3 regions of the Pseudocitrobacter sp. CD920760 genome follow, and region 3 is predicted to be linked to each of the others. Evidence: predicted binding sites of a transcription regulator. Region 3 holds the regulator's gene; each other region holds the start of a gene.
What was found. Region 3 encodes Fur, which represses iron uptake genes when iron is present. Its sites were predicted from a motif close to ATAATAATGAGAACNACTATCAA; they were not measured.

Region 1 (6,901 bases), 2.0 Mb from region 3:
GGCTCGTCTTCACGGAACATTTCACGCGTACCGAGATTCAGCTTGAACTTACCAAAGGCAATCACCGCCTCTTCCTGAGAAGGCGCGCCCGGCAGTTCGTTCGCCTGACGACGCAGCACCGCACGAATACGGGCCAGCAGTTCACGCGGGTTGAACGGTTTAGGAATATAGTCGTCAGCGCCGATTTCCAGGCCGACGATACGGTCAACTTCTTCGCCCTTCGCCGTCACCATGATGATCGGCATTGGGTTGCTTTGGCTACGCAGACGGCGGCAGATGGACAAACCGTCTTCGCCTGGCAGCATTAAATCCAGTACCATAAGATGGAAGGATTCGCGGGTTAACAGACGATCCATCTGTTCGGCGTTGGCTACACTTCGAACCTGGAAACCCTGCTCGGTCAGATAACGTTCAAGCAGCGCACGCAGGCGCATGTCGTCATCGACCACCAGAATCTTATAATTCTCTTGCATTGTTTTTACTCCCAAAGGTTCGCAACAATTATCAGTGCGTATTCTTAAAAAAGCGTAAGCCGGTCACCAGTTAAATCTGGTATAAATTCCAGGCTAAATTGTTACAAAGCATATTTTACAGCGGCTTAAGTATACATTTAATCATAAGACACATTATTCATCCTGTTGGACTCTTTTGTGCTTTCCAACAGGCCAGCAGAAGGCAGGAAACGCGGATGAAAACGCCTTTAATTACCCGTGAAGGGTATGAAAAACTGAAAAAAGAGATGGATTACCTCTGGCGCGAGGAACGCCCGGAAGTCACCAAAAAAGTGACCTGGGCAGCAAGTCTGGGCGATCGCAGTGAAAACGCCGATTACCAGTACAACAAAAAGCGCCTGCGTGAAATCGACCGCCGCGTGCGTTATCTCACCAAATGTCTGGAAAACCTGAAGATTGTCGATTATTCACCGCAGCAGGAAGGCAAAGTCTTCTTTGGCGCGTGGGTGGAAATTGAAAACGACGACGGCGATGTGAAGCGCTTTCGCATTGTCGGCTACGATGAAATATTTGGTCGTAACGACTACATCTCAATTGATTCGCCGATGGCGCGCGGCCTGCTGAAAAAAGAGGTTGGCGATCTGGCCGTGGTGCAAACGCCCGCCGGTGAGGCGAGCTGGTACATCAATGAGATCGAATATGTGAAGTAGCGCGCCTGGAACAATCCGAGAGAATACGGTGGCGACTGGCATTTTTGCCGGTCAATCCGTATAACTATCCCCTGATTTTTCGACCCAACAGATGACAACACCATGATGAATGATTCGCTCTGCCGCATTATTGCGGGTGAACTTCAGGCACGCGCAGAACAGGTGGAAGCCGCCGTTCGCCTGCTTGATGATGGGAATACCGTGCCGTTTATTGCACGTTATCGTAAGGAAGTCACCGGCGGTCTGGATGACACGCAGCTGCGTAATCTGGAATCCCGACTGGGCTATTTGCGTGAACTGGAAGATCGTCGCCAGACCATTCTTAAGTCGATCAGCGAGCAAGGTAAACTCACCGAATCGCTGGAAAAAGCCATCAACGACACCCTCAGCAAAACCGAGCTTGAAGACCTTTACCTTCCGTATAAACAAAAACGTCGCACGCGCGGGCAAATCGCCATTGAAGCCGGGCTGGAACCGCTGGCTGAGCTGCTGTGGAACGAACCGTCGCATGACCCGGAAACGGAAGCCGCCAAATTTATCGACGCCGACAAAGGCGTGGCAGACACCAAAGCCGCGCTGGATGGCGCACGCTATATCCTGATGGAGCGTTTTGCTGAAGACGCGGGCCTGTTGGCGAAAGTGCGTGATTATCTGTGGAAAAACGCCCACATCGTGGCGACCGTGGTGTCAGGCAAAGAGGAAGAAGGCGCGAAATTCCGCGACTACTTCGACCATCACGAACCGATTTCTACCGTGCCGTCTCACCGCGCGCTGGCGATGTTCCGTGGCCGCAACGAAGGCATCCTGCAACTCTCGCTGAATGCCGACCCGCAATTCGACGAGCCGCCAAAAGAGAGCCACGGCGAACAGATTATTATCGATCACCTTGGCCTGCGCCTGAACAACGCCCCGGCGGATAGCTGGCGCAAAGGCGTGGTGAGCTGGACATGGCGCATCAAGGTGCTGATGCACCTGGAAACCGAACTGATGGGCACCGTGCGCGAGCGCGCGGAAGACGAAGCAATTAACGTCTTCGCCCGTAACCTGCACGACCTGCTGATGGCGGCGCCTGCGGGCCTGCGCGCGACGATGGGCCTCGATCCGGGCCTGCGTACCGGCGTGAAAGTGGCCGTTGTTGATGGCACCGGCAAACTGGTGGCCACCGACACCATCTACCCGCATACCGGTCAGGCGGCGAAAGCAGCCGTTGCAGTCGCGGCGCTGTGCGAGAAGCATAACGTTGAGCTGGTCGCTATCGGTAACGGTACGGCCTCGCGCGAAACGGAGCGTTTCTTCCTCGACGTGCAGAAACAGTTCCCGAAAGTGACGGCGCAGAAAGTGATCGTCAGCGAAGCAGGCGCATCGGTTTACTCCGCGTCTGAACTGGCGGCGCTGGAATTCCCGGACCTCGACGTTTCTCTGCGTGGCGCGGTCTCTATCGCCCGCCGTTTGCAGGACCCGCTCGCCGAGCTGGTAAAAATCGACCCGAAATCCATCGGCGTCGGCCAGTATCAGCATGACGTTAGCCAGACCTCGCTGGCGCGTAAGCTGGATGCGGTGGTGGAAGACTGCGTAAACGCCGTTGGCGTAGACCTGAATACCGCTTCCGTTCCGCTGTTGACTCGCGTGGCGGGCCTGACGCGCATGATGGCGCAGAATATTGTCAGCTGGCGCGATGAGAACGGTCAGTTCCAGAACCGTCAGCAACTGCTGAAAGTCAGCCGTCTGGGGCCAAAAGCGTTCGAGCAGTGCGCGGGCTTCCTGCGTATTAACCACGGCGACAACCCGCTGGATGCCTCAACGGTGCACCCGGAAGCGTATCCGGTGGTCGAGCGTATCCTGGCGCGGACTCAGCAGGCTCTGAAAGATCTGATGGGCAACAGCAGCGAGTTGCGTAACCTGAAAGCCTCTGAATTCACCGACGAGCGTTTCGGCGTGCCAACCGTCACCGATATCATTAAAGAGCTGGAAAAACCGGGCCGTGACCCGCGTCCTGAGTTTAAAACCGCGCAGTTCGCTGATGGCGTAGAAACCATGAATGACCTGTTGCCGGGGATGATTCTGGAAGGCGCGGTCACTAACGTCACCAACTTTGGTGCGTTTGTGGATATCGGCGTGCATCAGGATGGCCTGGTTCACATCTCGTCGCTGGCGGATAAGTTTGTGGAAGATCCACACACGGTGGTGAAAGCCGGCGATATCGTGAAAGTGAAAGTGCTGGAAGTGGATCTGCCGCGTAAACGTATTGCGTTGACCATGCGTCTGGACGAGCAGCCGGGTGAAACCAACGCCCGTCGCGGCGGTAATAGCAATGAGCGCAACCAGGGTAATCGCCCGGCGGCCAAAGCAGCAAAACCACGCGGTCGCGATGCGCAATCTGCGGGTAACAGCGCGATGATGGATGCGCTGGCGGCGGCGATGGGGAAAAAACGCTAACGCGTGCGGTTTGTGTTGCCGGGTGGCGCTGCGCTTACCCGGCCTACAAACCAGAAACGTCTGTGGGCCCGATAAACGTTATCGGGCTTTTTATTTCGGAAATAGATTAATTGTTTTTATATTTAGCATTATTATCACCGCATTAACATTCGTCGAAATAAACAAACATACGGTTTACCCGAATTGTTTTGAGCCAAATCAACTTTGCACCACTTTATTCTCAGAAAGAACATCCGGTCACATTTTATCTATTGAAGATACAAACCATTCTCATTATCATCGTATTGTAGATTAATTAACCTCTCTCATGTTCGCGCGCCTTTCCGTTCGTTTCTGTTGAACCCGCGCGACAGTGACTCGCGATGAAATAAGTAGGCCCTATGCAATTTACTCCTGATAGTGCGTGGAAAATTACTGGCTTCTCCCGTGAAATCAGCCCGGCCTGGCGTCAGAAATTGCTGTCGCTCGGTATGCTGCCCGGCTCCTCTTTCCAGGTTGTACGTGTCGCACCATTAGGCGACCCCATTCATATTGAAACGCGTCGAGTCAGTTTAGTCCTACGCAAAAAAGATTTGGAATTTCTGGATCTTGAATCCATTTCTCGTTAATCCGATTTAGCTGTTATAGAGTTCACAAAAAATGAAAAAACTAACCATTGGCTTAATTGGTAATCCTAATTCCGGCAAGACAACATTATTCAATCAATTAACCGGCGCACGTCAGCGCGTGGGTAACTGGTCCGGGGTGACGGTCGAGCGTAAAGAAGGGTCGTTTTCAACGACCGACCACAACGTCACGCTGGTCGACCTGCCAGGCACCTACTCCCTGACCACCATCTCCTCGCAAACCTCGCTCGATGAGCAAATCGCCTGCCACTATATTCTGAGCGGCGACGCCGACCTTCTGATTAACGTCGTCGATGCCTCCAACCTCGAGCGCAACCTCTATCTGACGCTGCAACTCCTTGAGCTGGGCATTCCCTGCATCGTGGCGCTCAACATGCTTGATATCGCGGAGAAACAGAAAATCCGCATTGATATCGACGCCCTTTCCGCCCGTTTGGGTTGCCCGGTCGTTCCGCTGGTTTCCACGCGTGGCCGCGGGATCGACGCCCTGAAGCTGGCGGTTGACCGCTACCAAAGCAACGATGAGATTGAGCTGGTGCACTACGCCGCGCCGCTACTGCGTGAAGCAGAGAATCTGGCGCGCGCGATGCCGGAGTCTATTCCGGCAAAACAGCGCCACTGGCTCGGTATGCAGATGCTGGAAGGCGATATCTATAGCCGCGCCTATGCGGGCGATGCGGCAGATAAACTCGATATCGCGCTGGCTAACCTGAGCGACGAACTGGATGACCCGGCCTTGCATATCGCCGATGCGCGTTACCAGAGCATCTCCGCCATTTGCGATAGCGTCAGTAATACGCTCACCGCCGAGCCAAGCCGCTTCACCGCTGCCGTGGATAAAATCGTACTCAACCGCGTGCTGGGGCTGCCGATTTTCCTGTTCGTGATGTACCTGATGTTCCTGCTGGCGATTAACATCGGCGGCGCATTGCAGCCTATTTTCGACGGCGGTTCCGTCGCTATCTTTATTCATGGCATTCAATGGGTTGGCGCAACGCTGCACTTCCCGGAATGGCTGACGATTTTCCTCGCCCAGGGGATTGGCGGCGGGATCAACACCGTGCTACCTCTGGTACCGCAAATCGGCATGATGTACCTGTTCCTCTCCTTCCTTGAGGATTCCGGCTACATGGCGCGTGCGGCGTTTGTTATGGACCGCCTGATGCAGTCACTTGGTCTGCCGGGTAAATCCTTCGTGCCGCTGATTGTTGGTTTCGGCTGTAACGTGCCGTCGGTGATGGGCGCACGTACGCTGGACGCACCGCGTGAACGTCTGATGACTATCATGATGGCGCCGTTTATGTCCTGCGGCGCACGTCTGGCGATCTTCGCCGTCTTCGCTGCGGCGTTCTTTGGTCAACAGGGCGCGCTGGCGGTCTTCTCGCTTTACGTACTGGGCATCGTGATGGCGATCCTCACCGGTCTGATGCTCAAATACACCATCATGCGTGGTGAAGCCTCCCCGTTCGTGATGGAGCTGCCGGTTTATCACATCCCGCATCTCAAGAGCCTGTTTATCCAGACCTGGCAACGCCTGAAAGGCTTTGTGGTTCGCGCGGGTAAAGTCATCGTTATCGTCAGTATTTTCCTGAGTGCCCTGAACAGCTTCTCCCTGAGCGGCCAGGCGGTCGATAACATCAACGACTCAGCCCTTGCGTCAGTGAGCCGTCAGTTGACGCCGCTGCTGAAACCGATTGGTGTGCATGAAGACAACTGGCAGGCAGCGGTTGGCCTGTTTACCGGGGCGATGGCAAAAGAAGTGGTGGTCGGTACGCTGAACACGCTCTATACCGCTGAAAATATCCAGCAAGAAGATTTCGACCCGGCCACCTTTAGCCTGACCGACGAGCTTCTGGGCGCAGCCGATGAAACCTGGCAGAGCCTGAAAGACACCTTCAGCCTGAGCGTGCTGGCGAACCCAATCGAAGCCAGCAAAGGCGACGGGGAAATGGCGACCGGCGCGATGGGCGTGATGAGCAGCAAATTCGGCAGTGCGGCGGCGGCCTACAGCTACCTGATTTTCGTTCTGCTCTACATTCCGTGCATTTCGGTGATGGGCGCAATTGCCCGTGAATCCAGCCGCGGCTGGATGGGCTTCTCGGTGTTGTGGGGGCTGAACATCGCTTACTCACTATCAACGCTGTTTTATCAGGTCACCAGCTTCAAACAACACCCGCAGTACAGCCTGGTGTGCATTCTGGCGGTGATTCTGTTTAACGTGATAGTGATTGGCGCGCTGCGCCGGGCACGCAGCCGCGTGGATGTAAATCTGCTGGCGACGCGCAAAACCGTTCACGCTCATGAAACCTCTGGCAGCTGCCACTAAGGAGAGGCGATGGCATCGTTAATTGAGGTTCGCGATATGCTGGCACTGCAGGGACGCATGGGGGCATCACAACTCAGCGCGCAGTTACACACGCCGCAGCCGATGATCGATGCCATGCTCGAACGCCTGGAAGCGATGGGTAAAGCGCGTCGCGTGCAGGAAGACGCGGACGGCTGTCTGTCGGGAAGCTGTAAGCAGTGCCCGGAAGGGCGCGCCTGCCTGAGCGAGTGGTGGGTGCTGTGCTGATCTGCCCGGTGGCGCGTTGCTTACCGGGCCTACAAAATGGGCCAACATCCGCTTACCCGTAGGCCGGATAAGCGCAGCACCATCCGGCAAAAATGCAGGCACTCA
Region 2 (6,901 bases), 1.1 Mb from region 3:
AAGCCCCACTGCTTTGCCTGATATTCAGTATGCCGGAAGGAGGCAACCGATGATTGAACTGGAAATGCGCATGCTCGCGGGGAATGAAATCCTGCATGCGTTCCCGAAAGGCTGCGCTGAACAACCGCTGCCATGCATCGTTTTTTATCATGGATTTACCTCCTCAAACCTGGTTTACAGCTATTTTGCCGTCGCGCTGGCGCAGGCTGGTTTTCGCGTGGTGATGCCGAGCGCGGCGGAACACGGGGCGCGCTTTAACGGTGACGAGCAGCAACGGTTACAGCACTTCTGGCAGATCCTGCTGCAAAACTTTCATGAGTTTCCGGCATTGCAGGAAGCGCTATACCGTGAGCGACTGGTGAGCGAGGGGCGTCTGGCGGTGGCGGGGGCTTCGATGGGCGGAATGACGGCACTGGGGATCATGACACATCATCCTGAGCTTAAATGCGTGGCTAGCCTGATGGGGTCAGGCTATTTCGGTTCGCTTTCCACAACGCTATTCCCCCCCGCCGAAACGCAGCGTGCTGGCCTTGCGCCGCTGCTGGCCGAGTGGGATGTCAGCCAGCAGCTCGCCCGTGTCGCAGACAGGCCGCTGCTGCTCTGGCACGGTGATGCTGACGATGTGGTGCCGCCTGATGAAACATTTCGTCTGCAGCAGGCGTTGAAGCGCGACCAACTGGACGCTAATTTGACCTGTGTCTGGCAAGCTGGCGTGCGTCATCGCATTACGCCAGAAGCCTTAACCTGCGCCGTGGATTTCTTTACGCGCCATCTCTAAACGCGCAGCACCTGCACGCCTTGTGCTTCCAGCGCTTTGAGGATATCCGGGTCAGCCTGCTTGCCGGTGATAACCATATCGATTTCATCGGCGCGGCTGAACAGCATGCCTGCTCGCTCGCCGATTTTGCTGCTATCGACCAGCACGGCGAGTTTACCGACAACATTGAGCATCTTTTGTTCGGCCATCGCGGTGAGCATGTCGGTTTTATACAACCCTTCGGCGGTAAGGCCCTTACCGCTGGTGAACATCCAGTGCCCGGCGTATAGGCTGTTTTCACTGCCCTGTGGGCTGAGCGTAATGGCGTGGCTGCGGTTGTACTGCCCGCCCATGATGATCACGCTGTCATGTTCCTGCTCAATCAGATAGTTCGCCAGTGGTAAATAGTTGGTGATGATTTGCACCGGTTTACCGCAGATTTCCTGCCCCAGCAGAAAAGCGGTTGACCCGCAGTTAATGACCACGCTTTCACCGGGCATCACCAGCTGGGATGCGGCTCTGGCGATACGAACTTTCTCGTCGTGATTCAGCGCCTGATGAATATTCATCGGTGACCAGCGCGGGCGCGGTTGATTGATAGCTTCGGCACCGTTGCGCACTTTTTTCAGTTTGCCGCTTTCATCGAGCTTGTTGATGTCCCGGCGAGCGGTGGCCGGTGAAATCCCCAGTCGGGTCATCACCTGTTCTACGGTGACAAAGCCTGTCTGCGCCAGCAGTTCGAGTAATATTTGATGCCTTTGCGCTTCCGTCATGAGCTAATCCGATAAAAAATGATGAGCAAAGATGATATTTGAAATGTCACGAAAATACTATGTCAGGAGAGCGCCGGATAGGATCTATCCGGCAAAGGAGAGCGTTGCGAGCCGGATACGTGAAGGGTATCCGGCAGAACAAGTGCTTACAGGAACGATTTGAACGGCAGATCGGGTTCAATCGTGAAGCAGTCGTCGAAACCACGCGGGTAGTGGTACTCAAAATTGTCTTTATCCAGCGGCCAGGTGAATTTGCCGCCAACCAGCCAGATAAACGGCTTAAAGCCATACTTCAGACGATCTTTTTTCATCTCCCACAGTACGCGGATTTCCTGCGGATCGGCCTGGAAGTTTGACCAGATGTCGTGATGGAACGGGATCACCACTTTCGCATTTAACGCTTCGCCCATACGCAACATATCGGCGCTGGTCATTTTATCGGTAATACCGCGCGGGTTTTCACCATACGATCCTAACGCCACGTCGATCTGATGCTCGTTACCATGTTTTGCATAGTAGTTAGAGTAGTGGGAGTCGCCGCTGTGATACAGCGTGCCGCCAGGCGTTTTGAACAGGTAGTTCACCGCGCGATCGTCCATACCGTCTGGCAGTACGCCAGCCGCTTTTTGATCCGCAGGCAGGGTAATCAGTGCCGTACGATCAAAGGCGTCAAGTGCATGAATTTCAATGTCTTTCACTTTCACCACGTCGCCCGGTTTAACCACGATGCAACGCTCTTTCGGCACACCCCAGCCGATCCATAAATCCACGCAGGTTTTTGGCCCGATAAACGGCACATCATCAGCGCAGTTTTGCATTACGGCTGCGGCGACGTTCACATCGATATGATCGTTATGATCGTGAGTAGCCAGCACGGCGTCGATCTGGCGTATGGCAAATGGATCAAGGACAAACGGGGTGGTGCGCAGGTTTGGCTGCAATTTTTTCACACCCGCCATGCGCTGCATCTGGTGGCCCTGCTTCATTAGCGGGTTGCCGTGGCTCTGCTTGCCAGTACCGCACCAGAAATCGACGCAGATATTGGTGTTACCCTCAGATTTCAACCAGATACCGGTGCAGCCCAGCCACCACATCGCAAATGTCCCCGGTGCCACTTTCTCCTGCTCAATCTCTTCGTTCAGCCAGCAGCCCCATTCCGGGAAGGTGCTCAGGATCCAGGATTCACGCGTGATAGTTTCTACTTTACTCATGATTTATCCCTCTTAAAGATTTCAAAATACGTCACATGGTGATTTGTTGTGATTGATAATGACGCTGTTTTTTCAAGATTGCAATGGGCATTGATCACAAGACAGGCAGGAGGCTATGTCTCTGTATGTATTTTATAACGGCTTGAATTAATGTGTTTTGTTTGTATTTTATTGATTTTAAATGGATAAATTAATTGATAATCAGAATCATTTATATCCATATAAGGATGGGGGTTATTATTGCGGCGCAAGTCACATTTAATCAAATTAAATCTTGTTGTGATTATTTTTGATTATTAGAGTGAGCATTCAAAACAGACAGACGCATGCTGACCGCTGCGCCTTCAATCCCGGAGAGCGTTATGGATATCCTCTACAACATCTTTACCGTTTTTTTTAATCAGGTAATGACCAATGCCCCGCTGTTACTGGGTATCGTGACCTGCCTGGGCTACATCCTGCTGCGTAAAAGCGTCAGCGTGATTATCAAAGGCACCATCAAAACGATTATCGGTTTTATGCTGCTGCAGGCCGGGTCCGGCATCCTGACCAGCACCTTCAAACCGGTGGTGGCGAAAATGTCGGAAGTTTATGGCATCAACGGTGCGATTTCAGATACTTACGCTTCGATGATGGCCACTATCGAGCGCATGGGCGATGCCTATAGCTGGGTGGGTTACGCGGTGCTGTTGGCTCTGGCGCTGAACATCTGTTACGTACTGCTGCGTCGCATTACCGGCATTCGCACCATCATGTTGACCGGCCACATCATGTTCCAGCAGGCCGGGCTGATTGCCGTCACGCTGTTCATCTTTGGCTACTCCATGTGGACCACCATTATCTGCACCGCGATTCTGGTTTCGCTCTACTGGGGCATAACCTCCAACATGATGTACAAGCCAACTCAGGAAGTGACGGACGGCTGTGGTTTCTCCATCGGTCACCAGCAGCAGTTTGCATCCTGGATTGCCTATAAAGTTGCGCCGTTCCTCGGCAAAAAAGAGGAGAGCGTTGAAGACCTCAAACTGCCGGGCTGGCTGAACATTTTCCACGACAACATCGTCTCCACGGCGATTGTCATGACCATCTTCTTTGGTGCCATTCTGCTCTCCTTCGGTATCGATACCGTGCAGGCGATGGCGGGCAAAGTGCACTGGACGGTCTACATCCTGCAAACCGGTTTCTCCTTTGCGGTGGCGATCTTCATCATCACTCAGGGCGTGCGCATGTTTGTGGCGGAACTCTCTGAAGCGTTTAACGGCATTTCCCAACGCCTGATCCCCGGTGCGGTGCTGGCGATTGACTGCGCGGCTATCTATAGCTTCGCGCCAAACGCCGTGGTCTGGGGCTTTATGTGGGGCACCATCGGTCAACTGATTGCGGTTGGCATTCTGGTCGCCTGCGGCTCTTCCATTCTGATTATTCCGGGCTTTATCCCGATGTTCTTCTCTAACGCCACTATCGGCGTGTTCGCTAACCACTTCGGCGGCTGGCGTGCGGCGATCAAGATTTGTCTGGTGATGGGGATGATTGAAATCTTCGGCTGCGTCTGGGCGGTGAAACTTACCGGTATGAGTGCCTGGATGGGGATGGCGGACTGGTCGATTCTGGCACCGCCGATGATGCAGGGCTTCTTCTCCATCGGTATCGCCTTTATGACCGTCATCATCGTCATTGCACTGGCTTATATGTTCTTCGCTGGCCGCGCGCTGCGCGCAGAAGAAGATGCAGAAAAACAACTGGCAGAACAGTCTGCTTAATAAGGAGTTTTGATTATGACCGTACGTATTCTGGCTGTGTGTGGCAACGGACAAGGCAGTTCCATGATCATGAAGATGAAAGTGGACCAGTTTTTAACCCAGTCGAACATCGACCACACGGTAAACAGCTGCGCGGTTGGCGAGTACAAAAGCGAGTTGAGTGGCGCGGATATCATCATCGCGTCTACCCATATCGCGGGCGAAATCACCGTGACCGGCAACAAATACGTGGTTGGCGTGCGCAACATGCTCTCTCCGGCTGACTTTGGCCCGAAACTGCTGGAAGTGATCAAAGAACATTTCCCGCAGGACGTGAAGTAAGGGCGCGCCATGAAATTACGTGATTCGCTGGCTGAAAATAAATCCATCCGTCTGCAGGCTGAAGCTGAAACCTGGCAGGACGCAGTGAAAATCGGCGTTGACCTGCTGGTGGCGGCCGATGTTGTTGAGCCGCGTTACTACCAGGCGATTCTGGATGGCGTTGAACAGCACGGCCCATACTTTGTGCTCGCTCCAGGCCTGGCAATGCCGCACGGTCGCCCGGAAGAGGGCGTTAAGAAAACCGGTTTTGCGCTGGTGACGCTGAAAAAGCCGCTGGAGTTCAACCACGAAGATAACGACCCGGTGGATATCCTTATCACTATGGCGGCGGTCGATGCCAACACTCACCAGGAAGTGGGCATCATGCAGATCGTCAACCTGTTTGAAGATGAAGAGAATTTCGACCGTTTACGTGCCTGCCGTACCGAGCAGGAAGTACTGGATCTCATTGACCGCACCAACGCGGCAGCTTAAGAAGGAATTGAACATGTCATTACCGATGTTGCAGGTCGCGCTGGACAACCAGACTATGGATAGCGCCTACGAAACCACTCGCCTGATTGCCGAAGAAGTCGACATTATCGAAGTGGGCACCATTCTGTGCGTGGGCGAAGGCGTGCGTGCGGTTCGTGACCTGAAAGCACTCTACCCGCACAAAATCGTGCTGGCAGACGCCAAAATTGCCGATGCGGGCAAAATCCTTTCTCGTATGTGCTTCGAAGCCAACGCTGACTGGGTGACCGTGATTTGCTGTGCGGATATCAACACCGCCAAAGGCGCGCTGGACGTGGCGAAAGAGTTTAACGGCGACGTGCAGATCGAACTGACCGGCTATTGGACCTGGGAACAGGCGCAGCAGTGGCGTGATGCGGGCATTCAGCAGGTGGTTTATCACCGCAGCCGCGACGCACAGGCCGCAGGCGTGGCGTGGGGCGAAGCAGACATCACCGCGATCAAACGTCTTTCTGATATGGGCTTCAAAGTGACCGTCACCGGTGGCCTGGCGCTGGAAGATCTGCCGCTGTTCAAAGGTATTCCGATTCATGTGTTTATCGCGGGTCGCAGCATCCGTGATGCTGCGTCTCCGGTTGAAGCCGCGCGTCAATTCAAACGTTCCATCGCCCAACTGTGGGGCTAAGGAGCGGATATGTTGTCCAAACAAATCCCGCTTGGCATCTATGAAAAAGCGCTCCCCGCCGGGGAGTGCTGGCTGGAACGGCTGCAACTGGCAAAAACGTTAGGCTTCGATTTTGTCGAGATGTCGGTGGATGAAACTGACGAACGCCTGTCGCGCCTCGACTGGAGCCGCCAGCAGCGTCTGGCGCTGGTCAACGCGATTGCGGAAACCGGCGTGCGTGTACCGTCTATGTGCCTTTCTGCTCATCGTCGTTTCCCGCTGGGTAGCGAAGATGACGCGGTGCGGGCGCAGGGGCTGGAGATTATGCGCAAAGCTATCCAGTTCGCCCAGGATGTCGGTATCCGTGTGATCCAGCTGGCGGGCTATGACGTTTATTATCAGGAAGCCAATAACGAAACGCGTCGTCGTTTCCGTGACGGCCTGAAAGAGAGCGTTGAGATGGCAAGCCGCGCGCAGGTGACGCTGGCGATGGAGATCATGGATTACCCATTGATGAACTCCATCAGCAAGGCGCTGGGCTACGCGCACTATCTCAACAACCCGTGGTTCCAGCTCTACCCGGATATCGGCAACCTGTCGGCGTGGGACAACGATGTGCAGATGGAGTTGCAGGCCGGAATCGGGCATATCGTCGCGGTACATGTGAAAGACACCAAACCTGGCGTCTTCAAAAACGTGCCGTTTGGCGAAGGTGTAGTGGATTTCGAACGTTGCTTCGAAACGCTTAAACAGAGTGGCTATTGCGGGCCCTATCTGATTGAGATGTGGAGCGAAACGGCGGAAGACCCGGCGGCAGAAGTGGCGAAAGCGCGTGATTGGGTGAAAGCGCGCATGGCCAAAGCAGGCATGGTGGAGGCGGCATAATGCAAAAGCTGAAACAGCAGGTGTTTGAAGCCAACATGGATCTGCCGCGTTACGGACTGGTGACCTTTACCTGGGGC
Region 3 (6,901 bases):
GTGGGAAGCACACCACAGTCCATACCCGTTTTCCGCCTGAGCCGAACGGTTATCTGCACATCGGCCATGCGAAATCGATCTGCCTGAACTTTGGCGTCGCGCAGGACTATCAGGGCCTGTGCAACCTGCGTTTTGATGACACTAACCCGGTAAAAGAAGATATCGAATACGTCGAGTCGATCAAACACGACGTCGAGTGGTTAGGTTTTCACTGGGCCGGTGATATTCACTACTCCTCAGACTATTTTGATCAACTGCATCAATATGCCGTTGAACTGATCAACAAAGGCCTGGCCTACGTTGACGAACTGTCGCCGGAAGAGATCCGCGAATACCGCGGCACCCTGACTGCGCCGGGTAAAAACAGCCCGTTCCGCGACCGCAGCGTCGAAGAAAACCTGGCGCTGTTCGAAAAAATGCGTACCGGCGGCTTCGAAGAAGGTAAAGCCTGCCTGCGCGCGAAAATCGACATGGCGTCGCCGTTCATCGTGATGCGCGATCCGGTGCTGTACCGTATTAAATTTGCCGAGCACCACCAGACCGGCAACAAGTGGTGCATCTACCCGATGTACGACTTCACCCACTGCATCAGCGATGCGCTGGAAGGCATTACGCACTCCCTGTGCACTCTGGAATTCCAGGACAACCGTCGCCTGTATGACTGGGTTCTCGACAACATCTCTATTCCGGTTCACCCGCGCCAGTACGAATTCTCGCGTCTGAATCTGGAATACACCGTGATGTCCAAGCGTAAGCTGAACCAGCTAGTGATGGAAAAACACGTTGAAGGCTGGGATGACCCGCGTATGCCGACCATTTCCGGTCTGCGTCGTCGTGGCTACACCGCCGCCGCTATCCGTGAGTTCTGCAAACGCATCGGCGTGACCAAGCAGGACAACACCATTGAGATGGCGTCGCTGGAATCCTGTATTCGCGAAGATCTCAACGAAAACGCTCCGCGCGCAATGGCGGTTATCGATCCGGTGAAACTGGTTATCGAAAACTACCAGGGCGAAGGCGAAATGGTCACCATGCCGAACCATCCGAACAAACCGGAAATGGGCAGCCGTGAAGTACCGTTTAGCGGTGAAATCTGGATCGATCGTGCTGACTTCCGCGAAGAAGCCAACAAGCAGTACAAGCGTCTGGTGATGGGTAAAGAAGTGCGTCTGCGTAATGCTTACGTGATTAAAGCAGAACGCGTAGAGAAAGATGCAGAAGGTAATATCACCACCATCTTCTGTACCTACGATGCCGATACCCTGAGCAAAGACCCGGCAGATGGCCGTAAAGTGAAAGGCGTTATTCACTGGGTGAGCGCGGCACACGCGCTGCCGGTTGAAATCCGCCTGTACGATCGTCTGTTCAGCGTGCCGAACCCAGGTGCGGCAGATGACTTCCTGTCGGTGATGAACCCGGATTCGCTGGTTATCAAGCAGGGCTTTGCTGAACCGTCTCTGAAAGCTGCTGTTGCCGGTAAAGCGTATCAGTTCGAGCGTGAAGGCTACTTCTGCCTCGACAGCCGCTACGCTACCGCAGAAAAACTGGTGTTCAACCGCACCGTTGGCCTGCGTGATACCTGGGCGAAAGCGGGCGAGTAATCTTCTGTTTGTGAAAAACGCCGCATTTGCGGCGTTTTTTTTATCTCTCATATTCGCGATGCGAATTAATCTTTTTAATGCAGGCATCACCCGTTTGCATCATTTCATCAAGATACATCCTTGCAACCTGCGCTATTAACCTTTTCCCCTGATGAGATAAGGCATTGCGCCGCTTAATGTTAATAAATCGCATTTGTTACAAGACGCAACGAAATATGTGCGCTTTGTCATAGTCCTGCATTTTGCTTGCGAAAAAGGATTGATAATTCGCGTCGCGAAAAATACTCTAATCCTGTAGCAAAAGGTGCTTTTCACCCGCTACTTTTTATCAGTTTTTTATTTTTAGCCTCTGCTTTGCAGCGGCATTTTAAAAGTCAAAGAGGATACACATATGCGTACGTTCAGTGGCAAACGTAGTACGCTGGCGCTGGCTATTGCCGGTGTCACAGCAATGTCGGGCCTGGTAGTTGTTCCCCAGGCGAGTGCAGCAGGCTTTGTCGATGACTCCACGTTAACGGGCGGCATCTATTACTGGCAGCGTGAGCGTGACCGTAAAGATGTGACCGATAACGACAAATATAAAACCAACCTTTCTCACTCCACCTGGAACGCCAACCTCGATTTCCAGTCCGGCTATGCTGCTGATATGTTCGGCCTCGATATTGCGGCGTTTACCGCTATCGAAATGGCAGAATCCTCAGAAAGTGGTCACCCGAACGAAATTGCGTTCTCGTCTAAAAATAAAGGCTACTCGGAAGATTACTCCGGCGATAAAAGCGGTGTGAGCCTTTATAAAGCCGCTGCGAAATTTAAGTATGGCCCGGTTTGGGCGCGTGGTGGTTATATTCAGCCAACCGGCCAAACGTTGTTAGCGCCGCACTGGAGCTTTATGCCAGGCACCTATCAGGGTGCAGAAGCGGGCGCGAACTTTGATTACGGCGATGCTGGCGCGCTGAGCTTCTCCTACATGTGGACCAATGAATATAAGGCCCCATGGCATATCGAAATGGATAATTTCTACCAGAACGATAAGCGCACGAAAGTCGATTATCTGCACTCCATCGGTATGAAATATGACTTCAAAAATGACCTGGTACTGGAAGCGGCATTTGGTCAGGCGGAAGGCTATGTCGATCAGTACTTTGCCAAAGCCAGCTACAAATTTGATATCGCCGGTAGCCCGCTGTCTACCAGCTATCAGTTCTACGGTACCCGCGATAAAGTGGATGACCGCACCGTAAACGATATTTATGACGGCACCGCGTGGTTGCAGGCGCTGACCTTCGGTTACAAAGTGGGGCAGGTTGACCTGCGTCTGGAAGGGACCTGGGTTAAGGCTGAAGGCCAGCAGGGCTACTTCCTGCAGCGTATGACGCCAACCTACGCCTCCTCTAACGGTCGCCTCGATGTGTGGTGGGATAACCGTTCTGACTTCAACGCCAACGGCGAAAAAGCGGTGTTCTTCGGTGCGATGTATGACCTGAAGAACTGGAACCTGCCGGGCTGGGCTGTAGGTGCATCATACGTCTACGCCTGGGATGCCAAACCGTCTACCTGGCAGATCAACCCGGACGCGTACTACGACAAAAACAAAACTATCGAAGAGTCTTCTTACAGCTTCGATGTGGCATACACCGTACAGGAAGGCCGCGCGAAAGGTACTCTGTTAAAACTGCACTTCACCCAGTACGACAACCACTCGGATATCCCGAGCTGGAGCGGTGGTTACGGCAACATCTTCCAGGATGAACGTGACGTGAAATTTATGGTTATCGCACCGTTCACCATCTTCTGATAAGTATTCAGGCGGGCCGCAGAGCCCGCCGTGTCGTATAAGGCTAATAACATGAAAAAAACAGTGATGATTGCTGCGCTGGTCGCGGCGCTGGCGGGCTGCGCTCAGTCTGAAGCACCAAAAGAAGATACGCGTTTAAAAGATGCCTATAGCGCCTGTATCAACACCGCAGAAGGCTCGCCGGAAAAAATCGAAGCCTGCCAGCAGGTGCTGAACGTGCTGAAGCAGGAGAAGGCGCACCAGCAGTTTGCCAATCAGGAGACCGTGCGGGTAAGCGATTATCAGGCGTGCATTCTGGCGAGAAAAACCGGTAACGATCAGGCCGTGAAGAAAGATTGCGGGTTAATCTGGCAGGAAATTCGCAGTAATAACACGACAAAGTAAGACAATAAGGCCTGCACAGAGCCGGGGACCTAAAGCGTCTCCGGCTTTTTTTGTCTTTACAGAGGCAATAAAAAAGCCAACCCGAAGGTTGGCTTTTCAGAATCTCGAAGAAATTACTTCTCTACGCCATCGTGCGCGTGTTCATCTTCGCGGCAGTCGCCCTCAGCACAGTGACCATACAGGTACAGGCTGTGGTTGGTTAAGCGGATACCGTGTTTCGCGGCAATTTCACGCTGACGAGCTTCGATGGAATCATCGCTGAATTCGATAACCTTGCCGCAGTCGAGGCAGATCAGGTGATCGTGATGGTGTTGTTGAGTCAGTTCGAAAACGGACTTGCCACCTTCAAAATTATGGCGCGTGACAATGCCCGCGTCATCAAACTGGTTCAGAACGCGGTAGACGGTCGCCAGACCAATCTCTTCACCCATGTCGATCAGGCGTTTGTATAAGTCTTCCGCGCTGACATGGTGATTGTCTGGTTCCTGAAGCACTTCCAGGATCTTTAACCGGGGAAGTGTGACTTTCAGGCCAGCCTTCTTTAATGCGGTATTGTTGTCAGTCATGCGGAATCTGTCCTGTTGCTAAACGATTGACTTCCAAACGCGGAAGTATCACAGAGAGTGCACCGAGTGTAATGCGTCTCATTATAGAATGACGCCTTCTAAATGAAAACAGCAAGACCTGGGCGAATAAAGATTTCGAAAACGAGGCTTGACCAGCAAACTCGCTAAATTCAGAAGATATTGTACAGATTTACGCTCAAAAGTTAAAAAATTGTAGCTATTATTTTGATTGCTTCTACCTATTAATGCGGCGTGATTTGAAAAGTCACGCCGCATCAAGAATCAGGCGTTTTTGATCTCTTCCAGATGCAGCTCTTCAGAAATCTGTTTTACCCATTTTTCTACACGTTCAGCGGTCAGTTCCGGCTGACGATCTTCATCAATAGCCAGACCTACGAAGTGGTCGTCATCGGCCAGGCCTTTAGAGGCTTCGAAGTGGTAACCCGCTGTTGGCCAGTGGCCGACGATGGTCGCACCGCGCGGTTCGATGATGTCGCGGATAGTGCCCAGCGCATCACAGAAGTATTCCGCATAGTCTTCCTGGTCGCCGCAGCCGAACAGTGCAACCAGTTTGCCATTGAAATCAACTTCTTCCAGCGTCGGGAAGAAATCGTCCCAGTCGCACTGGGCTTCACCGTAGTACCAGGTAGGGATACCCAGCAGCAGAATGTCGAATGCAGCCAGGTCTTCTTTGCTGCTCTTGGCAATGTCATGCACGTCGGCAACGTCTTTACCAAGCTGTTTCTGAATCATTTTTGCAATATTTTCGGTATTGCCGGTGTCGCTACCAAAGAAAATGCCAACGATTGCCATGAGTTAAATAACCTCTTGAAACTTAATGATATGGTGGTGGCGTATTGCCCACAGATAAGGGCAATCATAGCAGAACAGAGAAGGGTGCGGAATCAGCAATCGTACCGGACTGCACACTCTGCTACATGAAAGCGGGATTTTATGAAATTTTCAGAGCTTTTCCTGCGCGCGAAGCAGGGCTAACTGGCTCATCAGAATCTCTTCGATAAGCTCACTGCGACTCATATCGCGCGCGGTTGCCAGTTCGTTCAGGGCATCTACCGCATCGTTATTGAGTTTCAGCTCGACGCGCTTCAAACCGCGAACTTTATCGCGTTTTAATTGATTACGCTTATTGATGCGCAGCTGTTCGTCACGCGAAAGCGGATTGGTTTTGGGTCTTCCCGGCCGACGCTCATTTGCGAACAAATCAATTGTCGTTCGGTCCGTTTGTTCTTTTGCCATGATTCAGAGTGACTTCGGGGAAACAAGCTACCGGGAAACGCCCGGTGCAGACAGCGCGCAATCATACATCAGTGCAACCGACACGCCAACGACCACGGCCATAATGGCGCGCGGTCGTTGAGTTTTTAATCAGTCTGCTAAATATCGGCGGATGGCGCGCAGCACCGCGTCCGGTTTTTCCGCATGCACCCAGTGGCCAGCGCCTGCAATGACGTGCGCACGCGCCTGTGGGAATTGCGAGAGCAGGTCGTTACGGTAAGTTTCGGTAACATAAGGCGAATTTCCGCCGGGGATAAACAGTGCCGGATGATCCCACGCCGGAATCGTCTCCCAGCCGACGATGTGCGGGTACTGATCCCACAGCACCGGTACGTTAAAGCGCCACTCGCCGTCAACAAACGACTTCAGCAGAAACTGAATCACACCTTCTTCGGCTAAAAATTCGCGCATCACGGTTGCGGCCTGCTGGCGTGAGGAGACACCTGCGTTGGTGACTGCGTTAATCGCCGCAAAAATCTCATCGTGGCGACGCACATGATAATCCACCGGCGCGATATCAATAGCGACCAGATTATCGATGCGTTCCGGGGCTAGCGCGGTCAGGGCCATCACCGCTTTGCCGCCCATCGAGTGACCAATCACCGTGGCTTTCTCGATGTTGTGGGCGTCGAGGGTATCCAGCAGATCCTGGGCCATCGCCGGGTAGTTCATCTCATCCGCTCGCGGAGAAAGACCGTGATTACGCATATCCACTTGCAGGATATCGTGGTCGGTCACCAGGTCGCGCGCCAGTACGCCAAGGTTGTCCAGGCTGCCGAAAAGGCCGTGAACGAGCAGAATGGGGGAATTATTGTGCAGGTTTTGTGCAGATTGCGCTCGGGTATTCAATTTCATAGCAAAGTTCTTTTTTTCGCTCTGTCGGGTTAGGGTATTATGTTGGACATTCTCACGTTCAGGGGCAAGATACGATTTTTATCCCATTTTTGCCGCTATCCTGGTATGACGCTATCCGCTGTTGGGTTTTGAACATATAATCCCAGCAACTTGTATTCAGAAAAAATAATTGCACTGGATTAAGATGAAAACGATCGAAGTTGATGACGAACTCTATCGCTATATTGCCGCCCACACACTGCACATTGGCGAGAGCGCATCTGACATTTTACGGCGAATGCTGAAGTTTTCCGCCGCATCACAACCTGTTGTTGCTGCTCCGGTTGCCAAAGCTGAAGTTGCGCCTGCTCAGGTTGCTCCAGTTGCCGAGGTAAAACCGGTTAAAACCGCGAAAGATAAAGTTC

Region 1: feoA (ferrous iron transporter A) is a predicted target of Fur. The motif match lies at 3,856-3,878, and genes of this name have one in related genera.
Region 2: ulaG (L-ascorbate 6-phosphate lactonase) is a predicted target of Fur. The motif match lies at 2,936-2,958, and genes of this name have one in related genera.

What each region holds. Positions count from the first base shown of each region.
Region 1 covers NZ_CM173490.1:4,806,144-4,813,044, forward strand. Annotated here, with positions in the region: gene ompR (osmolarity response regulator transcription factor OmpR) at 1-473, opposite strand, end outside; gene greB (transcription elongation factor GreB) at 689-1,162, shown strand; gene AC1MKH_RS22715 (Tex family protein) at 1,265-3,598, shown strand; gene feoA (ferrous iron transporter A) at 3,979-4,206, shown strand; gene feoB (Fe(2+) transporter permease subunit FeoB) at 4,238-6,550, shown strand; gene feoC ([Fe-S]-dependent transcriptional repressor FeoC) at 6,560-6,796, shown strand.
Region 2 covers NZ_CM173490.1:498,713-505,613, forward strand. Annotated here, with positions in the region: gene yjfP (esterase) at 50-778, shown strand; gene ulaR (HTH-type transcriptional regulator UlaR) at 775-1,530, opposite strand; gene ulaG (L-ascorbate 6-phosphate lactonase) at 1,677-2,741, opposite strand; gene ulaA (PTS ascorbate transporter subunit IIC) at 3,104-4,501, shown strand; gene ulaB (PTS ascorbate transporter subunit IIB) at 4,517-4,822, shown strand; gene ulaC (PTS ascorbate transporter subunit IIA) at 4,832-5,296, shown strand; gene ulaD (3-keto-L-gulonate-6-phosphate decarboxylase UlaD) at 5,310-5,960, shown strand; gene ulaE (L-ribulose-5-phosphate 3-epimerase UlaE) at 5,970-6,824, shown strand; gene ulaF (L-ribulose-5-phosphate 4-epimerase UlaF) at 6,824-6,901, shown strand, end outside.
Region 3 covers NZ_CM173490.1:1,552,773-1,559,673, forward strand. Annotated here, with positions in the region: gene glnS (glutamine--tRNA ligase) at 1-1,601, shown strand, start outside; gene chiP (chitoporin ChiP) at 1,993-3,396, shown strand; gene chiQ (ChiQ/YbfN family lipoprotein) at 3,448-3,780, shown strand; gene fur (ferric iron uptake transcriptional regulator) at 3,894-4,346, opposite strand; gene fldA (flavodoxin FldA) at 4,629-5,159, opposite strand; gene ybfE (LexA regulated protein) at 5,310-5,603, opposite strand; gene ybfF (esterase) at 5,733-6,497, opposite strand; gene seqA (replication initiation negative regulator SeqA) at 6,682-6,901, shown strand, end outside.